Regions from separate parts of the Robertmurraya sp. GLU-23 genome, predicted to be linked through region 1. Evidence: riboswitches for the same ligand, from Rfam matches in the RefSeq annotation. Region 1 holds a riboswitch; each other region holds the start of a gene.
The links. Region 1 has a riboswitch for cyclic di-GMP ahead of ACVBAX_RS20245 (STAS domain-containing protein). Riboswitches for the same ligand answer to the same signal wherever they lie in the genome.

Region 1 (3,929 bases):
TGAAAAATTTTCACACGGAGTAACTGACCTCTTCTTTCTATAAAAGGACGTCCCGATTGCGTTGCAACGATTTTGTTGGCCACTTTCACTACACCTGTTCCGGCAATGAATATCGTTGGATAAACACGTTTCGGGGGAATCGGTTCATCTGTTACTGTATATCCCTGTTCTCCCGGAATATGTTCATGTATAATTCCAATGACCTGTCCTCTCTCAACATTTGGAATTGTAAAGGTTTCACGAAAATCCACCTTACCATCTTCTCTTTCCTTCGGCCCCTTCTGCATCTCTACTTCTACTTTTAGTTCAACCCAACCATCTGTTCCTTCTTTAGGAGCAAGCCCCGAAGCAATCTCAAATGTAGATGGAACCAAGGCATCAATTGCTTTTTGAATCTGGCTTTCGTTTATCCCCTGTTTAACACCCATTTCTTCAAGTTTTTGCATAACTTCTGGAAAAGTTAGTGTATTATTTACTTCTTTTTTCTCAATAGCTGATACATCTAAATGATTTTTTGCTTCCATATCTGGGATTGTCCGAATAATACGATAACCTGGTTCAATAGATAACTGAGCTACTAACTTTTGATTATCCATTATTACTTTCCATTTGGTTTCGAACTCAATATTTTCCCCTTCGATGTCGTATAGATCCAAGTCAGAAATGACCGCCGTTTTTTCATTAACAAGTAAATTATTTCTATACAATTTAATTCCCGGTTGAATAGTAATTGTAGGAAAGTGATTTGCTGATGCTTTGAATTTTATTCTTCCATTCGATATCCAAACCTTTCCTTCAAGTGGATCTACTTCAACCTGTTTCGTATTGTCTTCATATAAGATGTTTTTTAAATTTTCTTCTTCTTCAAAACTTTCTCCTTTAATCATTTCATTTAAAAGATCCTCCATTTCAGGTTTGGAAGAAGTGGATACCTTTGTTAACTTGACGACTGATTTTTTTGATCCAATGCCCAATATTCCTTTTGTACCCTGCTCAATAATCTCAATATTTACTTTATCCCTCGTTGTATCTAGTATCTCAAGACCCACAATTATCGCTTCGTTTATGCTACTTCCTTTAGATAATATACTTTGCATGAAAGAATCCCTCCTAACCAAAAACAGGAGAATTAAGACTGGTAATGTCAGCCTTTTGTTGGCTTATTTTTAATAAAACCATTGTGATATCATCTTTTTGAGGAACACCCTCTGTAAATTTCTCAATTGAGTTCATGACACATTTCTCTAGTTCTCCTACCCCTAGATCTTTGTTTTGTACCAATGTTTGAATTAATCTTTCCAATTTATATCTTTCACCCGCATCATTTTGGGCTTCAATAATTCCATCTGTATAAAAAAAGATTGTATCTAGTTCTTCAAGATATACATTATTTTCTTTATAGACTTGATTAGGTAGTCCCCCAACCATAATTCCTTTTACATTTGGTAGTTCCTCAATATTATTACTTTTCCCCTTAATAAAAAGAGGGAGATTATGACCCGCATTGGCGTAAGTTAAGATTCCAGATTTAGGATTCCAATCCGCACAAAAAAGAGTGACAAATGACTTTAACGTTCTTAAGTCTTGATAAAGTGCTTGGTTCATGGCTGTTAAGGTCTCGCCTGGACCTTTGGTACTTTCAGCTGCACTCCTAAAAGCTCCTCTTGTTAATATCATTAACATCGCTGCAGGTATCCCTTTTCCCATTACATCACCAATGACAATCCGAATGTTCCCATTTACTAAAAGATAAAAATCATAATAATCACCACCGATTAGCCGAGCAGGAAGGGATGAACCTGATACCTCCCCACCTTCAAAGGTAGGAGTTTTCCCATTAAGAAGTTGAGACTGAATATTTCTTGCTAAATTTATTTCCCTTTGTAAAGATTTATCAAAGACATTTTGTTTGTCTTCTGTTTTAGTAGGATAATTGTATGTGAGGCTGTCAAAATACATTAAACAACCTCCCTTTGTATCGTATCTAAAATACGATATACTCCTACAGTTTCAAATATTTGGTGAGTAAGTTCGTTCATTCCTGAAAGTTTTAGTTGAAAATTATTTTCCTGTGACAAATAAATAGAGTTTATTATTGAACCTATACCAGTAGAATCAATAAAATCTAATTCACTAAAGTCAAAAACAAGGGTATGGATGCCATGAGTTTCTTCCAGTAATGGATCAATCACATTTGCAGTTGATATATCCAAAATCCCTTTAAATTTAAAAATAGTGGTTTTCCTCAGTTCTTCTTTTTCTATTACTAAACCCATTTTTTCTACCTCCTTGAATTATTTAATCTCTATCAGAGATAGACCCAAAGCGTATTGTTTTTAATTAATAGGTGTAAAAAAGCTCACCAAAAAGATTGGTGAGCTAAATAGAATAGGGTAGACTGTCCCTATCCATATTATTCCAACCCTTTCGGAAACCCGGCGATCATTGCTGAACCTAGCTTTAGACCCGTAGCTTTGCGTCCTTATTTTTCAATAAGTTTGCCATTATCGATGGTTTATTTAATAAATATATCGTCGTTTTTTTGAATCATTTTAGTGGAAAATTCAGTTAACTATTTAGTAGAAAGGGATAATCCTGTTTCCTTTGAAATAACATATTCAAACTGTTTTTCTTCCAGTGGCTTACTAAATAAATACCCTTGAATAAAATGACAGTTCATGTTCCTCAAAAGTTCCCACTGTTCAATGGTTTCAACCCCTTCTGCAACAACCCTTAGATTAAAGCCTTTGGCCAGAAAATGAATGCATTCTACGATAATGGAGTCTTCTGGGTTTTCCAACATAGTATTAATAAAAGAACGATCAATTTTAATAAATTGAACCTTAAGCTTTTTCAAATGAGTAATGGAAGTAAATCCTGTACCAAAGTCGTCTATCGAAATGGATATTCCTAGGTCCTTGAGCATTTCAATATTGGAGAAAACAGCTTCATCCATTTCAAGCATGGAATTCTCTGTAATCTCAATTTCTAATAAACTTGGACTCACTCGATATTCTTTTAAATGTTTTATAACAGTTGGAATAAAATCTGCTCTCTTTAATGTTTTTGCAGAAAGATTAATGAAAATAGGAACGCAATTAACCCCTACTTTTTCCCACTTTGTAAGCAATCTGCAAACCTTTTGGAGAATCCATACACTCATTTCATCTATTAATCCTCTTTCTTCTGCCATTGGGATGAATTCTATTGGAGAAATCATTCCCCATTTAGGATGATTCCAGCGGATAAGTGCTTCAGCTCCCTTTATTTCCCCCGTATATGTATCGACTCTTGGTTGATAGTGTAGAATGAATTCTTCTCTTTCCATAGCTATTCTTAAATCATTTTCCATTTCGTATAACTTATAATCTTCCGAGATCCGATCAAATAATATTGGAATTGATTCAAACATACTCCCTACACTTCCCTCATTTATATGATTTGGTCTGTATGATAGATGGATGGTGAATGATCTATACTATAAAATAAATTTATTAACACATCTAACTCTTGGCTACAGGTAACCACTTTTTCATTCGTTAATTCTAGATCAGCAGTCAATTCTAAAAGCAATTTCTTTTTCAATTCAATTTCTGCTAGCAACCCTATTTTTTTCCGACCTCTTATTGACAACATTCTCTTGGCTCCTTTCTATCATTTTCACGTTGTTCTTATTACCTATATTATTACTAAAAGGGACAGAAAAATTAATCCCCGACCCTTCCTAATTGACAAAATCATCAAATTTAAGGACTATATTCCTAAATATTGTCAGCCATTTGAACTATAGAGTAGAAATCCTATGGTTAATAGATCAAAACGTTAGAATTGTAATAGATGTTAGGAAGACCTTCCTAAGAAGTAAAAAAAAAGCCCCTTGATAAAGGGGCCAACTGCAGATTACCTTATTTTTTTATATATTTTTTGTC
Region 2 (3,929 bases), on a different contig from region 1:
AAAACAAAAATTAGAATCAATCGGTATGATATGGAATTCTTTTGAAGCTAAATGGGAAGAAATGATTTTGTTAGCTAGCAGGTATTATGAGGAATATGGTGATTTGCTTATTCCACAAAGAGAATCATATCTTGGTGAAAAACTTGGTAGTTGGATTTCAGACCAACGTAGAGCATATAAAGGCCAAAGAGGTAGATTATCAGCAAGCCAAGTCAAAAGGCTAGAGAGTATTGGGATGACCTGGGAAGCACCAAAAGGATTTGCAGCAATTAGCAGAAAAGAAAGCTGATATTAAACTAGTAAGTTCTACTATAAACCATTAGTAGGACTCGTATATAAAAATTAATCCCCTACAAGACTGTAGGGGATTGTTTATCTCTATTCAGTTACTTTTGAAACAGTAAATATAACCCCTGATGCCTGGCTATATTTCAAATTATATCGAATGTCACTCTTAGTAACCGTTGTTTCATTGTTTTCAAACTCATACGACTTATCAAACACACGCAATTCCACTAGCACATCACCAATCTGGCTATCTTTCTGTTCAGGTTGAACAGTACCAATAAGTTGACCCATCCCTAAAATAATATCCATCCCATCCCGTTCTTTTCATTTGTATTTTACATTTCTAATTAATTAATTCTATTTTTATTTCTCTTTTTAGCATGATACATATTTTTGTCAGCTTTAGAGAATAAGCTGGTCATATTGCCCAAAGAATGATCTTCGAAAGAAAAGCCGATCGATAATTTGATTTCCCTCTTAGAGGTTTCATTATACTTTTTAAACTCCTTTTTTATTTCATCGACTAGTTCTTTCGCGGTGACCTCTGTAGAATGTTCAAGTATGAGAGCAAACTCGTCTCCACCAAGTCTAGTAACTGTTACTACATCTGAGGAGAATCTATTGAGTAACCACGCTGTTTCCATGATGATAAAATCTCCCTCTTTATGTCCGAAATGATCATTAATATATTTCAACTCGTCTAAATCACATATGATAATGGCTATAGAAATATCTAATATTTGATCAAACTGTTCAAATTTATATTCAAAGTACTCCCGATTATATATCCCAGTTAAAGAATCGTGGCTAATTTGATACTGCAACTCCTTTTCTAACAGGATTTTATCGTCGATATTTCTTAAAACTCCTTGTATCGCAACAAGCTTTCCATTTTTATAAATGGGTGTAGCATATTCTTCAAAATATCTATATTCCCCATTTTTATCAAGCCATCGCTGTACAATACTCTCGTCAAAATTTAGTTCTCCCTTAACTTTTTTTTCAAGAATATGAAAATCATCGGGATGAATATCGATAAAGGGTATGTCGGAATTCTTAAAGGCACGCTCAATCGAACCTGTTCCAAAAAAATGTTCAGCTGAAGGACTAAGGTACTTGAATTCTCTTTTTGGATAAACCTGAAAATAATATAGAAAATCCCTTGTATTTTCAATTATGTGAACAAAACTTTTCTGATTTTCTATTATCTTCTTTTTTTGATTTTCCCATCTTCTATATAAAAGAGGGATTATCAAACTAACTATAGCCATACCTGTAATTAACCCTGATGTAAACTGTATGCTCATTTTAGACCCTCATCTTTTAGAATATATTAAAATATAAATCATACTATTAAGTAAATGGATGTCCTTTGTTCCTAGAGTACTTAAGATAATAAAAGACCTACCGCTACCGATAGGCCTTGAATCACTTTAATCGGTAACTGGCTAACTTAGTCGAATACGACCTTAGTCCCTATAGTTTTGCGTCGTCATTTTTCAATGAGTTTGCCTTTTTTTATTATTGAGTAAATAGTCCTGTTTCTATTATAATAGCTAAATTTTTAATATCAATAAAAGTTACTTTGAACCAAATAATCAAGAGGTGTTTATATGAAAAACTGGCTAGTGCGACACAAGTGGGATATTCCCCTTGCTATTGTATTCTTGGTATCTCTTACAATCATCCTTCAAGTACAACCTGAAGGAACTTCTTGGCATTTTCTAACAATTCCTCCATATTTGATACTTTCATCGATACTAAGGAGCATAAGAAAAAAACAAATCAGACAAGAAAGTAGAGGTCGTGCCTAGTGGCTCGGCTTTTTTTATTTTTTTAAATATTTATCAGATAACGTCTATATGAGAAAATTTTCAAGATTGATTTTGAAAATCTTAATAGTAGTAATTGACAGGGCCTTACAAGTTACCAATGATCCTTTTACTGAAGTGAAAAAGGATATTTTTAACCTGAGGAACTACGCAAGAAGAATAATACTAAATAATTTACTAGATGAGAATTGATCATTAATAAGAAAATCGTACTATATCAGTATTTATATAACACATAAACTATATAAATTTTTAGAAAAGTTAGTTTTTATACTTGTAAGCCCTTCCAAATGATGTTATGATTCGAATATAACCAGTAAATATTTTAGTAAATGAAAAGTAAAATATTTACGGGAGTTGACAAGAACATGAAGAGGGTTATGAGATGGCTACTATCAAGGATATTGCGGACAAGTCGAATGTATCAGCATCTACGGTTTCACGGGTGTTAAATAACGATGATACGATTTCCGTTCAGGATGAAACGAGGGAACGTATTTTCCAGGTCGCTAAGGAGCTTGGATATGAAACGATTTTAGAAAGACGGTTGAAACAAAAACAGCAGACTTCGAAACATATCGGGATTATCGTTACCCAATCATTGGACGAGGAGATCAATGATCCCTATTTTTTATCCATCCGCCAAGGGATTGAAATGGAACTTGCGAGTCATGGGATCAGAACCGTTACGTTCCGTTTACATGAAACGGAGACCAATCAAATGATTGACGGGCTCGATGGACTCATTGTCGTCGGTAGGGTAAAAGAGATGGCGCTCAAGGCCATCTGTAAAGTGGAAAATGTGGTGTACATTAACCATTCGCCTAACGAGGATCTGTATGATGCGGTTGTGATTGATTTTGAAAAGGCCACAGAGAAAGCAATCAAGCATCTATTTTCAACTGGCTACAAGAGAATCGGGTATATCGGAGGGAGGGAGAAGGAGCATAGTAAAAATCAAAAGTTCAACTCTGAAGATAAACGTCTCACCACCTTTGAACGCTTGATGAAAGAACAAAAAATGTTCGACCCGGAGAGCGTATTTATCGGTGAGTATACCATGGCACAGGGGTATGAATTAATGAAAAAAGCGATTAATATGAGGAATTTTCCCGAGGCATTTTTTATTGCCAGTGATCCGATGGCGATTGGGGCGTTAAGAGCATTACAAGAAGCCAATCTCAATGTTCCTGAAGATGTTGCCATTATCGGCTTTGACGATATTGAAGCTGCCTCATTCGCAAGTACACCTTTGACGACCATCAGAGTGCATACGAAGGAGATGGGGAAAACAGGAGTAAAACTTTTACTAGACCGCCTGAATGGGAGAGAGCTTCCATTAACGGTGACCCTGCCGACCACATTGGTGATCCGGGAGAGCTGCAAGAAAAATTAATAACTTTTTAGGAGGTGGTTCTCGGAATTTACGACCATGTATATCTGTTCAATGATTTCATGCCCACCCTGCACAGCATGAAAGCTAACAGGGTGCAAAGTGACTGCCATCACATTGCATTGGGCGAAAACTAACAATCTACTCCACCTATGAACGGGAGCTAATTCTATTATATAGTTGCTCCCAAACGTCAGCAAGAAAATGAACTCATTTTAATAGGTAATTTTACTTATTGTTTAAAAAATGACTGAGGGGGCGTTTATTTTGAAAAAGCTATTAAAAACGGTGGCGGTCGCAGCCGCATTGACAACGATTGTGACTGGTTGCAATAAGGCTTCCAGTGGTAATGAAGCAAACAGTGATATGACGGTTGTGAACTTGTATTCGACGGTAACGAATGAAGCAGATAAAAT
Region 3 (3,929 bases), on a different contig from region 1:
TGAGTGAGGTCGTCGGAAATGGATTTAAGAGTATTGTTTAGGTGGGAAAATCTCATGTTACATTCCTGAAATATATGTAATAAACAAAAATGCAAACATTATTTTCTTAAGCAAACATGGTAATTCCACCCATCATATTGGTGGTTAAAGCCCGGTCTATCAATATATTGTGTCAACAAAAATTATCTGTCCAATAATTGGAACATGCACAGGTATATTACATCTGGTAACCTTCTTGTTATCGAAAGCAAGGAGGTATTTTTTATGAACATTCTAAAAAAACTACTTGTTCTCTCTACTCTATCGTTCACATTGGTTGGTTTCGAAACTACTTCGAGCGCAGCTGAACAAACTCTTTCAGTGAAAAGTGGAGAAACATCTTGGAAAGTAGTTAGTAAAACTGACAATTCTGCTCTTGAATTAATGAAAGAGAATCATGATAAATTCCCAACATTATATGAAAAGGAAATTGATGTTACAGATCAGGAAAAGGAATTAATGGCCCGACTTGTAACTGCGGAAGCAAAAGGTGAGCCGTATAAAGGGAAAGTGGCTGTTGCAGAGGTTATTATTAACCGTGTAGAGCATGAGGAATTCCCTGATACTGTCAAAGAAGTTGTATATGAGCAGGTATCTGGTACGTATGCATTTTCTCCAGTACAAAATGGTGAGATTAACAAGCCGGCGGATGAGGAATCAATGGAAGCTGTAGAAGAAGCCTTGGTTGACAAAGAGAATGATTCAGAGGCTATATATTTTTATAATCCTGAAATTGCAACGGATACATGGATTTTAACAAGACAAGTGACTGAAACAATTGGTAACCATCGATTTGCGATATAGAAACCAGGGAATAAACCCCTGGTTTTTTTACTGAACAAAATATTGCCTTAATGCTTGTTGCAATGTTCCTAATGTTTTTGTTTTCTTAAAGAATGCTGAAACATCTAAATGAATCATTTTTTTCACAACTTCTGCACGTAAACCGGTGATAATCGAGTGGCAACCCATCATAGAAGTGCCGTCGATAATTTTCATAAGATGATCGATAACGTCAGGTTCCATATCGCCAATTCCGGATAAATCAATGATTAACGTTTGTATACGAAGTCTTCCAATCTCTGTTAGAACCTTTTCTTCTAATATCTCAGTTCGGAAGGAGTCTACCGACCCAATTAAAGGTAAAATACATACAGAAGAAGTGATTGGAATAATAGGTACTGATAGATTTTCAACTAGTTGTCTTTGTGCAACAATCAGGGAATCTTTGTATTTTGAATAACTTATAAAGAAAGTGTTCAGAAACTGGTCGACTCGGTTATTGATTTGTAGCTCTAGCTGAAAGAAGTCATCTAACTCGTATTTTTTGGAAAGAGTGTTAAACGATTGAATAAACATCCAAATTGTTCGTCGTATCGCTTGAACCCATTCCAGTTTGAAGGATAATTCAATTGAATGAGTAGCCCATACAATTCCTTCTTTCTTGGCAAAAGCTTTCAGTTCATCCTCATTGCCATCGATAATGTCGATTACTAGCTTTTGAGCATTCGAAACTAAATTGATATTACCGATTCTTAGTATTTCATCAATCCGACCTTTTACATTTACAGCCTCTAAAAGAAGTGAGTTCTTAAATTTTTCTTTATTTTCTTCAATAAAGTGTTTTAAGTCAAAAGAAGCTTGATATGTAAATTCCAAGAGATGTTCCCCCTTTACAATTCCCCAAGAACTTATACCCTTAAAATATATTTGATAAACATGTTTTTAAGCAAAAATTATAATCAGATAATTAATAGGGATAAAGAATGATTTTTGATAAAAAACAGTGACTTTTATCATAGTTATCGACTATTTTCGACAAAACTTCTATAATGGGTTTGCTAAAATAAAAATAAAATTGAAAAAGGCAAACCCATTGAAAGGTGGGGACGCAAAGCTACAGATCTAAGGTTCTAAAGGAACTATGATGGCTGAGTTGCCAAGGGAATAATTGGAAGACCTATATCCCTTTGGGTGTAGGTCTTTTCTATATTTCACAAAGTATGGACCATACCCCTTTAACATTTCAAAAGAAATATAAAAGAAGAAGGTAATGTCATGAGCAACCAAAAATTCGATTTATTGGAGAAAGTGTTTCATACAAGTAGTGATTATTTAATTGTAAAAGATGTGAATGGACGATGGATTGAAGCAAATCAAAAGACCCTGCAACTATTTGAAATTGAGGAAGGGGCATATATAGGGAAAACGGATGAACAGCTGGCACAGGAATACAAAAAGTATGAGAATTATGGACCTATTTGTGTTCATTCAGACAATCAAGCATGGTTAAGTAAAAAAGAATATCAATTAAAAGAATCGTTTCGAATGGATGGGAATGACTATACGTTCCATGTAAGAAAGATTCCTATGTACGATGAGAACGGACATGAGGATAGTTTAGTTGTAGTAGGTAGAAATATTACTGAGCAAGAAAAATACCAAGCCATTAGTGATAAACAGTATAAAGCCCTACAAATGATTGCGTCAGGTGAACCCTTAACTAATGTTTTTCAAAATATTGTGAATGCTGTGGAGGCACTATCTAGTAACAGTATTTGCTCCATTATGTTTTATGAAGAGAGTGAGAATTGGTTACGTAATGGGTATTCACATAGTTTTCCAGAAAGCTTTTTAAAGAAAATCGACCGATTTCCAGTTGGCTTGAACTTTGCATCTTGTGGACATGCAGCTTTTACGAAAGAGATAGCTATTGTCTCGGATATAGAAACTGACCCATCTTGGTCCAACTGGAAGACGATCCCTTTGAGCTATCAATTGCATTCCTGTTGGTCAATTCCGATCTTATCGTCGCAAGGAGAATTATTCGGTACATTTGCGATCTATCATCCTGATGTACGGAAACCAAAATCTTATGAAATCGAATTACTTAAAGTATTCAGTTACTTAACCGGTGTAGCGATTGAAAGGGATAATCAAGTAAAGGAAATCCAATACTTGGCTTCGCATGATACGTTAACGAATCTTCCGAATATCCGATTTTTAAAAGATGTTATCGACCGATTAATTACTAGACAAGATGAGTTTGCGATTTTATTTATTGATTTAGACCGCTTTAAGCCTATTAATGATACTTTCGGACATGCGGTAGGCGATAAGGTTTTAAGTGAAGTAGCAAGGCGGATTCAGTCAAATATTCCGAAGAAAGGGATCGTAACCCGCATGGGTGGTGATGAATTTGTCATCCTTTTGAAAAAGATGAAAAATGAGAAACAACCCAAAGCAGTGGCTGAACAAATATTACAAGCAATAAAAGACCCGATTGTTATTAATGACCGAGAGTTTTATGTATCAGCTAGTATTGGAATTAGTATGTATCCGTGCCATGGTCATACAGGGGACATATTAATTAGAAATGCAGATGTCGCGATGTATAGTGTAAAAGGGGACGATGGACAATCCATCCAAATGTTCAATGATGTCCTCACGAAGCATGGTACTGAATTATTTATGTTACAAGGTGAGCTTCGTGAAGCAATCAAGCAAAATCAATTTTTCATACAATATCAACCGAAAATTCAGTTGGCAACAGGTAAGTTTACTGGTCTAGAAGCACTTATCCGATGGAAACATCCGGAGAAAGGGATCATCAGTCCTGACACATTTATACCTCTAGCAGAGGAAAGTGGATTTATTGGTGTGCTAGGAGAATGGGTTCTTCGGGAAGTGTGTTTACAGGTAAAGAAGTGGAGGGAGTCGAACCTCACTCATTTGCCTGTTGCTGTGAATGTGTCTGTGAGACAATTTGTTTTAAATGATATCCCTAGTTTGGTGGAAGCGATTCTAGCAGAATTTGATCTACCATCTGAATCCATTGAGATTGAAATTACAGAAAGTGTGCTAAGTAAACATGAATATTTAATTCAAAA
Region 4 (3,929 bases), on a different contig from region 1:
TATTACAATTTTGTTCCAAAAAGCAACAAAGTTTAAGAAAAGAGCCTTGAGTAAAAAACTAACCTTTGTAAAAAGGTTAGTTTTTTGGGGTTGGAGGGATAAAGAAGGTTTATATAATAGGTGGGTATATTTCTGTATTATATGTATGTTTGAATATTCTGTCTGTTATGTTGTAACATTTTTTAACAATAAAAAAGCTCTTACCTGGAAAAGGTAGGAGCAACTTGTCAGATTATTTACTTAGAACGTAGTCTCTTGATAGCTTTTACGAGTAAGGTGATATACCCAATCATGATCCCATAACCAATCAGAAGAATAAGCATAGGCACATATTCGGGAGTAGTCCCAGAATCGGTAGACATGCCAGCCAAGAACAAAGGCATGATTGGAAGCATGATGACACCTGGTCCCATTCCAAGTACCGGTAAGGCACCGATCCCAATGACTACCCATGGCCAAATGGGTTTTTTCTCTTGAGGAGTCGGATCTAGATTTGTTTCAATGACAGTGTATTTTGCTTTATATTCGTTATATTTCTTAATGGCTGTCCAAGCTCTCTTCATTCCCCATAGCAAAACAACAATCATGCAAACACCAATTGTAAAGAAAATGATAGAGATAGAAGTTACGATTTCTAGTTGTCTGATTTGCATAAAAAGTGTTAACAGTATACCGGGTAAAGAGAAAACGATAAAAAGGCCACCCAAAATAAGAACAACCCAAGCCCAAATAGGTTTTTGTTGGTATGGTTGAGACATATGTAATCCCCTTTTTAATAGAATAAGTGATATTTTCTTCCTATTATAATGGGTAAAAAGGGAAAAATGTTACTTTGTTTTATAAATATTGGAAAAATTTATTTGAGGTAGATTATGATATCTAATAGGTATAAGGAACTATTTAATGGTTGCTCCTGTTATTAATTGGAATTGCTATTTCTGAAAAATAAAGATGATAAATGAGGAAATTGAAGATACTACTCTATATGGGAAAATAGTATAGAAAATGGTGTTTTTAAAATAATGTTTAGCCAACATTTCCTAATAGTAAATTTACATAAAACCTCTTTTTTTTTCATTTTTTTTAGTGTAGACTACTAGTAAATAAGTAATGTTTATCACAGAGTCTTTTCATTAGATAAGGGCGCGAAGAAATATGACTTGTACGTGGGCACCTGAGTCATATCGAGCGATTGGTGCAACCGACCTTTACAACTACATTCCATAGAATGAGCTGTAAAGGTTTTTTTATTCCCAAATTTTAAGAAAAAGCTCTCGAAAAAACATAAAAATTAAAAGGGGGACCTTTCTTCATGTTAAAATCATTAAAGAAGAAAATGAAAGACCAAGCGGGTTTAACACTAATTGAACTACTTGTTGTTATTGTTATTTTGGGGATTATTGCTGCTGTGGCGGTGCCGATGGTTATGGGCAATAAGGATAAAGCAGAGATTAATACTAATAAGCAGACTTTATCTATTTTAAAGGATGCAGTTAACAGATATGAAGTAGAAGTGGGAAGCGTACCAGCTGACGTAGGTGCACTTGTAGCAGGCAAATATCTAGATTCTGCACCAACATGTGCTGAAGATACAACAAAGTTTTTCACAGTTACTAACGGAGCTATAAGTTCATCTTGTAATGGTGTTTCAACACCATCTTCTGATGATTCAGACGAAGATTAATAGCTAATATTAGCTGTCGCAACATAAAAAATGCGGCAGTTTTATTTTTATGAAATGGAAACCTCGATGAAAGGGGCTGAAGTAATTGCTTATAGTTGATCTATTCATTATTATTATATCCCTCGTATTGGGTAGCTTCTTTAATGTAGTAGCAATCCGTCTCCTAAAAAAAGAATCCATCTCCTACCCACCATCCCACTGTACCTCCTGTAATCACAGGTTAGGTTTCTTTGACTTATTTCCTCTATTTAGTTACCTATTCTTAAAAGGTCGTTGTCGTTATTGTAAAGAAAGGATCTCTCCTTTATACCCATTAGGAGAGGGAATGACTGCAATCATATTTTTTATTGTTTACAAAGAAATAGGGCTTACTTCAGAACTACTACCTGCAATCCTATTATCAACGTTATTAATTCTTTCTGTACTAACAGACATTCGTGAAAAGTTAATTTTAGACGTGATTACTCTACCAAGTATTGTAGTTCTAGTAATTGTACGTTTCTTTATCGGAGAAGAACCATTTTTAACTTACTTACTAGGCAGTGTAGTTGGTTTCGGTTTGCTCTTGTTGCTTGCTGTTGTTAGCAAAGGCGGCATGGGTGGCGGTGACATTAAGCTGTATGCAGCTATTGGAGTGGTACTCGGCCCAGCACTAACTGTAATGAGCTTGGTTTTAGCCTCATTTGTAGGAGCCGTTGTTGGAGTACTATTAATCGCACTAAAAGTTGTTAAACGAAAAGAACCGATTGCCTTTGGGCCTTCGATTATGATTGGAACATTAGTGGCATACCTGTACGGAGAGGATATTTGGACCTGGTACAGCTTACTACTCCTATAAGGGGAAGATAAAAATGAACAACGAAAAGGGAGTCACATTAATTGAATTATTGATCTCTGTCGTCATTGCTGGAATGGCTATTATCCCTCTGCTGTTAATTATGACAGGCAGTTTTACTAGAACAACTGAACAGGGAAGGGATACACAGCTAATATATTTTGGCCAACAAGTAATGGAAGAAATCCGACAAAACGGCTTCACTGGTTCAACGCAAAATTATGACTGTTCCACTACGCAAGGCTGTAATATGCCTGGAACTCTCGGGGACCTGATAGACGCAACAGTTAAAGTGGTTGGGCAGGAATATACTCAAGAGAATATAACTCAAAGCTATAGTGAAATCCAAGTAATTGTAACTTCTGAAATAGATTCTAATGACCAAATCGAACTTTTTACGGTGGTGAGAAATGGTGAATAACCAAAAAGGTGTAACATTGATTGAATTATTAATTGTTATTCTTATTATGGTTAGTGTATCTGGACTTGTTTTCGCTCTATTTAGTTATGGGATAAAAATGGAAAGTGCAGTATCAAAGGAAAATGAATTGCAACGGGAAGCTAGATTTATAATGGAAACCATCTCTAATGCTGTTAGAGATGGGGAAGATGTTCGCAGTAAGATTTCATTTTCAAATAATGAATTAAAACTGGAATCAAATCTCTTATCGAATAACGTTAAGCAATTTGACTTTATGCCAGATGTAGAAAACGCAAGCCAATTCAAAGTAACCTTAGTTTTAGAAAAAGATAAACAAGAGTATAAAATATCTACTAAGGTAACCTCTAATGGAGAAGAAAGAGTAAGGTATTAGCTTTTTAGGGAGGAACTTTATGTTTGATAATTTGAGGAGGAACCAATCTGGAGCTGCACTAATGATTGTTCTAATCTTGGTTGTAATTGTCAGTATAGTTGGAACCTCTATGTTAGCAACCACTACTTATGGATTAAAAAATATAGTGAAAACAACTAAGGAGCAAGAAGAGTTTTACCGTGCTGAAGGAGCAATTGAAATAGTGTTAAATGAAATGGCTAATTATCAAGGTAAGGAAGGAAATGGCCCTTTAGCATACCTTCAAGAAAAGAGTAATGTAGCTAACTATTCAATTGGTGAAAAGAACGTTGAAGTTAGTTTAAGTACTAATATTGATCCTGATAATGTGAAATCCGGGGATACTATTGAGTTAACTTTAGGAGCTAAGTATACGAATGAACAAGAATCACAACTTAGTAGGGTAGTGAAAGTAGATATTACTGTGGATAATAAGATGGATTCTCCCTTTAAACAACCATATAACTTTGTAGATGATGATGATCTTAACTATAAATACGATAAAGATTCAGAACACCAAATAAAGATACCGATGCAAGAAACAGAACTAAAAATATATGAAGATGTATTAATCGAT

Region 2: another riboswitch for cyclic di-GMP. It lies ahead of ACVBAX_RS15460 (sensor domain-containing diguanylate cyclase); the one in region 1 lies ahead of ACVBAX_RS20245 (STAS domain-containing protein).
Region 3: another riboswitch for cyclic di-GMP. It lies ahead of ACVBAX_RS18875 (EAL domain-containing protein); the one in region 1 lies ahead of ACVBAX_RS20245 (STAS domain-containing protein).
Region 4: another riboswitch for cyclic di-GMP. It lies ahead of ACVBAX_RS07900 (type II secretion system protein); the one in region 1 lies ahead of ACVBAX_RS20245 (STAS domain-containing protein).

Annotation. Positions count from the first base shown of each region.
Region 1 covers NZ_JBRKCV010000016.1:100,787-104,715, forward strand. Annotated here, with positions in the region: gene ACVBAX_RS20235 (flagellar assembly protein A) at 1-1,097, opposite strand, end outside; gene ACVBAX_RS20240 (PP2C family protein-serine/threonine phosphatase) at 1,111-1,959, opposite strand; gene ACVBAX_RS20245 (STAS domain-containing protein) at 1,959-2,276, opposite strand; cyclic di-GMP riboswitch class I at 2,427-2,513, opposite strand; gene ACVBAX_RS20250 (putative bifunctional diguanylate cyclase/phosphodiesterase) at 2,573-3,412, opposite strand; gene ACVBAX_RS20255 (Spo0E family sporulation regulatory protein-aspartic acid phosphatase) at 3,433-3,636, opposite strand.
Region 2 covers NZ_JBRKCV010000009.1:115,025-118,953, forward strand. Annotated here, with positions in the region: gene ACVBAX_RS15450 (Helicase associated domain protein) at 1-289, shown strand, start outside; gene ACVBAX_RS15455 (hypothetical protein) at 379-597, opposite strand; gene ACVBAX_RS15460 (sensor domain-containing diguanylate cyclase) at 636-1,595, opposite strand; cyclic di-GMP riboswitch class I at 1,725-1,811, opposite strand; gene ACVBAX_RS15465 (LacI family DNA-binding transcriptional regulator) at 2,506-3,516, shown strand; gene ACVBAX_RS15470 (ABC transporter substrate-binding protein) at 3,781-3,929, shown strand, end outside.
Region 3 covers NZ_JBRKCV010000014.1:46,819-50,747, forward strand. Annotated here, with positions in the region: gene ACVBAX_RS18860 (YitT family protein) at 1-41, shown strand, start outside; gene ACVBAX_RS18865 (cell wall hydrolase) at 265-843, shown strand; gene ACVBAX_RS18870 (STAS domain-containing protein) at 871-1,698, opposite strand; cyclic di-GMP riboswitch class I at 1,896-1,983, shown strand; gene ACVBAX_RS18875 (EAL domain-containing protein) at 2,098-3,929, shown strand, end outside.
Region 4 covers NZ_JBRKCV010000003.1:87,386-91,314, forward strand. Annotated here, with positions in the region: gene ACVBAX_RS07895 (hypothetical protein) at 237-758, opposite strand; cyclic di-GMP riboswitch class II at 1,133-1,216, shown strand; gene ACVBAX_RS07900 (type II secretion system protein) at 1,313-1,684, shown strand; gene ACVBAX_RS07905 (prepilin peptidase) at 1,770-2,522, shown strand; gene ACVBAX_RS07910 (type IV pilus modification PilV family protein) at 2,536-2,940, shown strand; gene ACVBAX_RS07915 (prepilin-type N-terminal cleavage/methylation domain-containing protein) at 2,930-3,334, shown strand; gene ACVBAX_RS07920 (hypothetical protein) at 3,354-3,929, shown strand, end outside.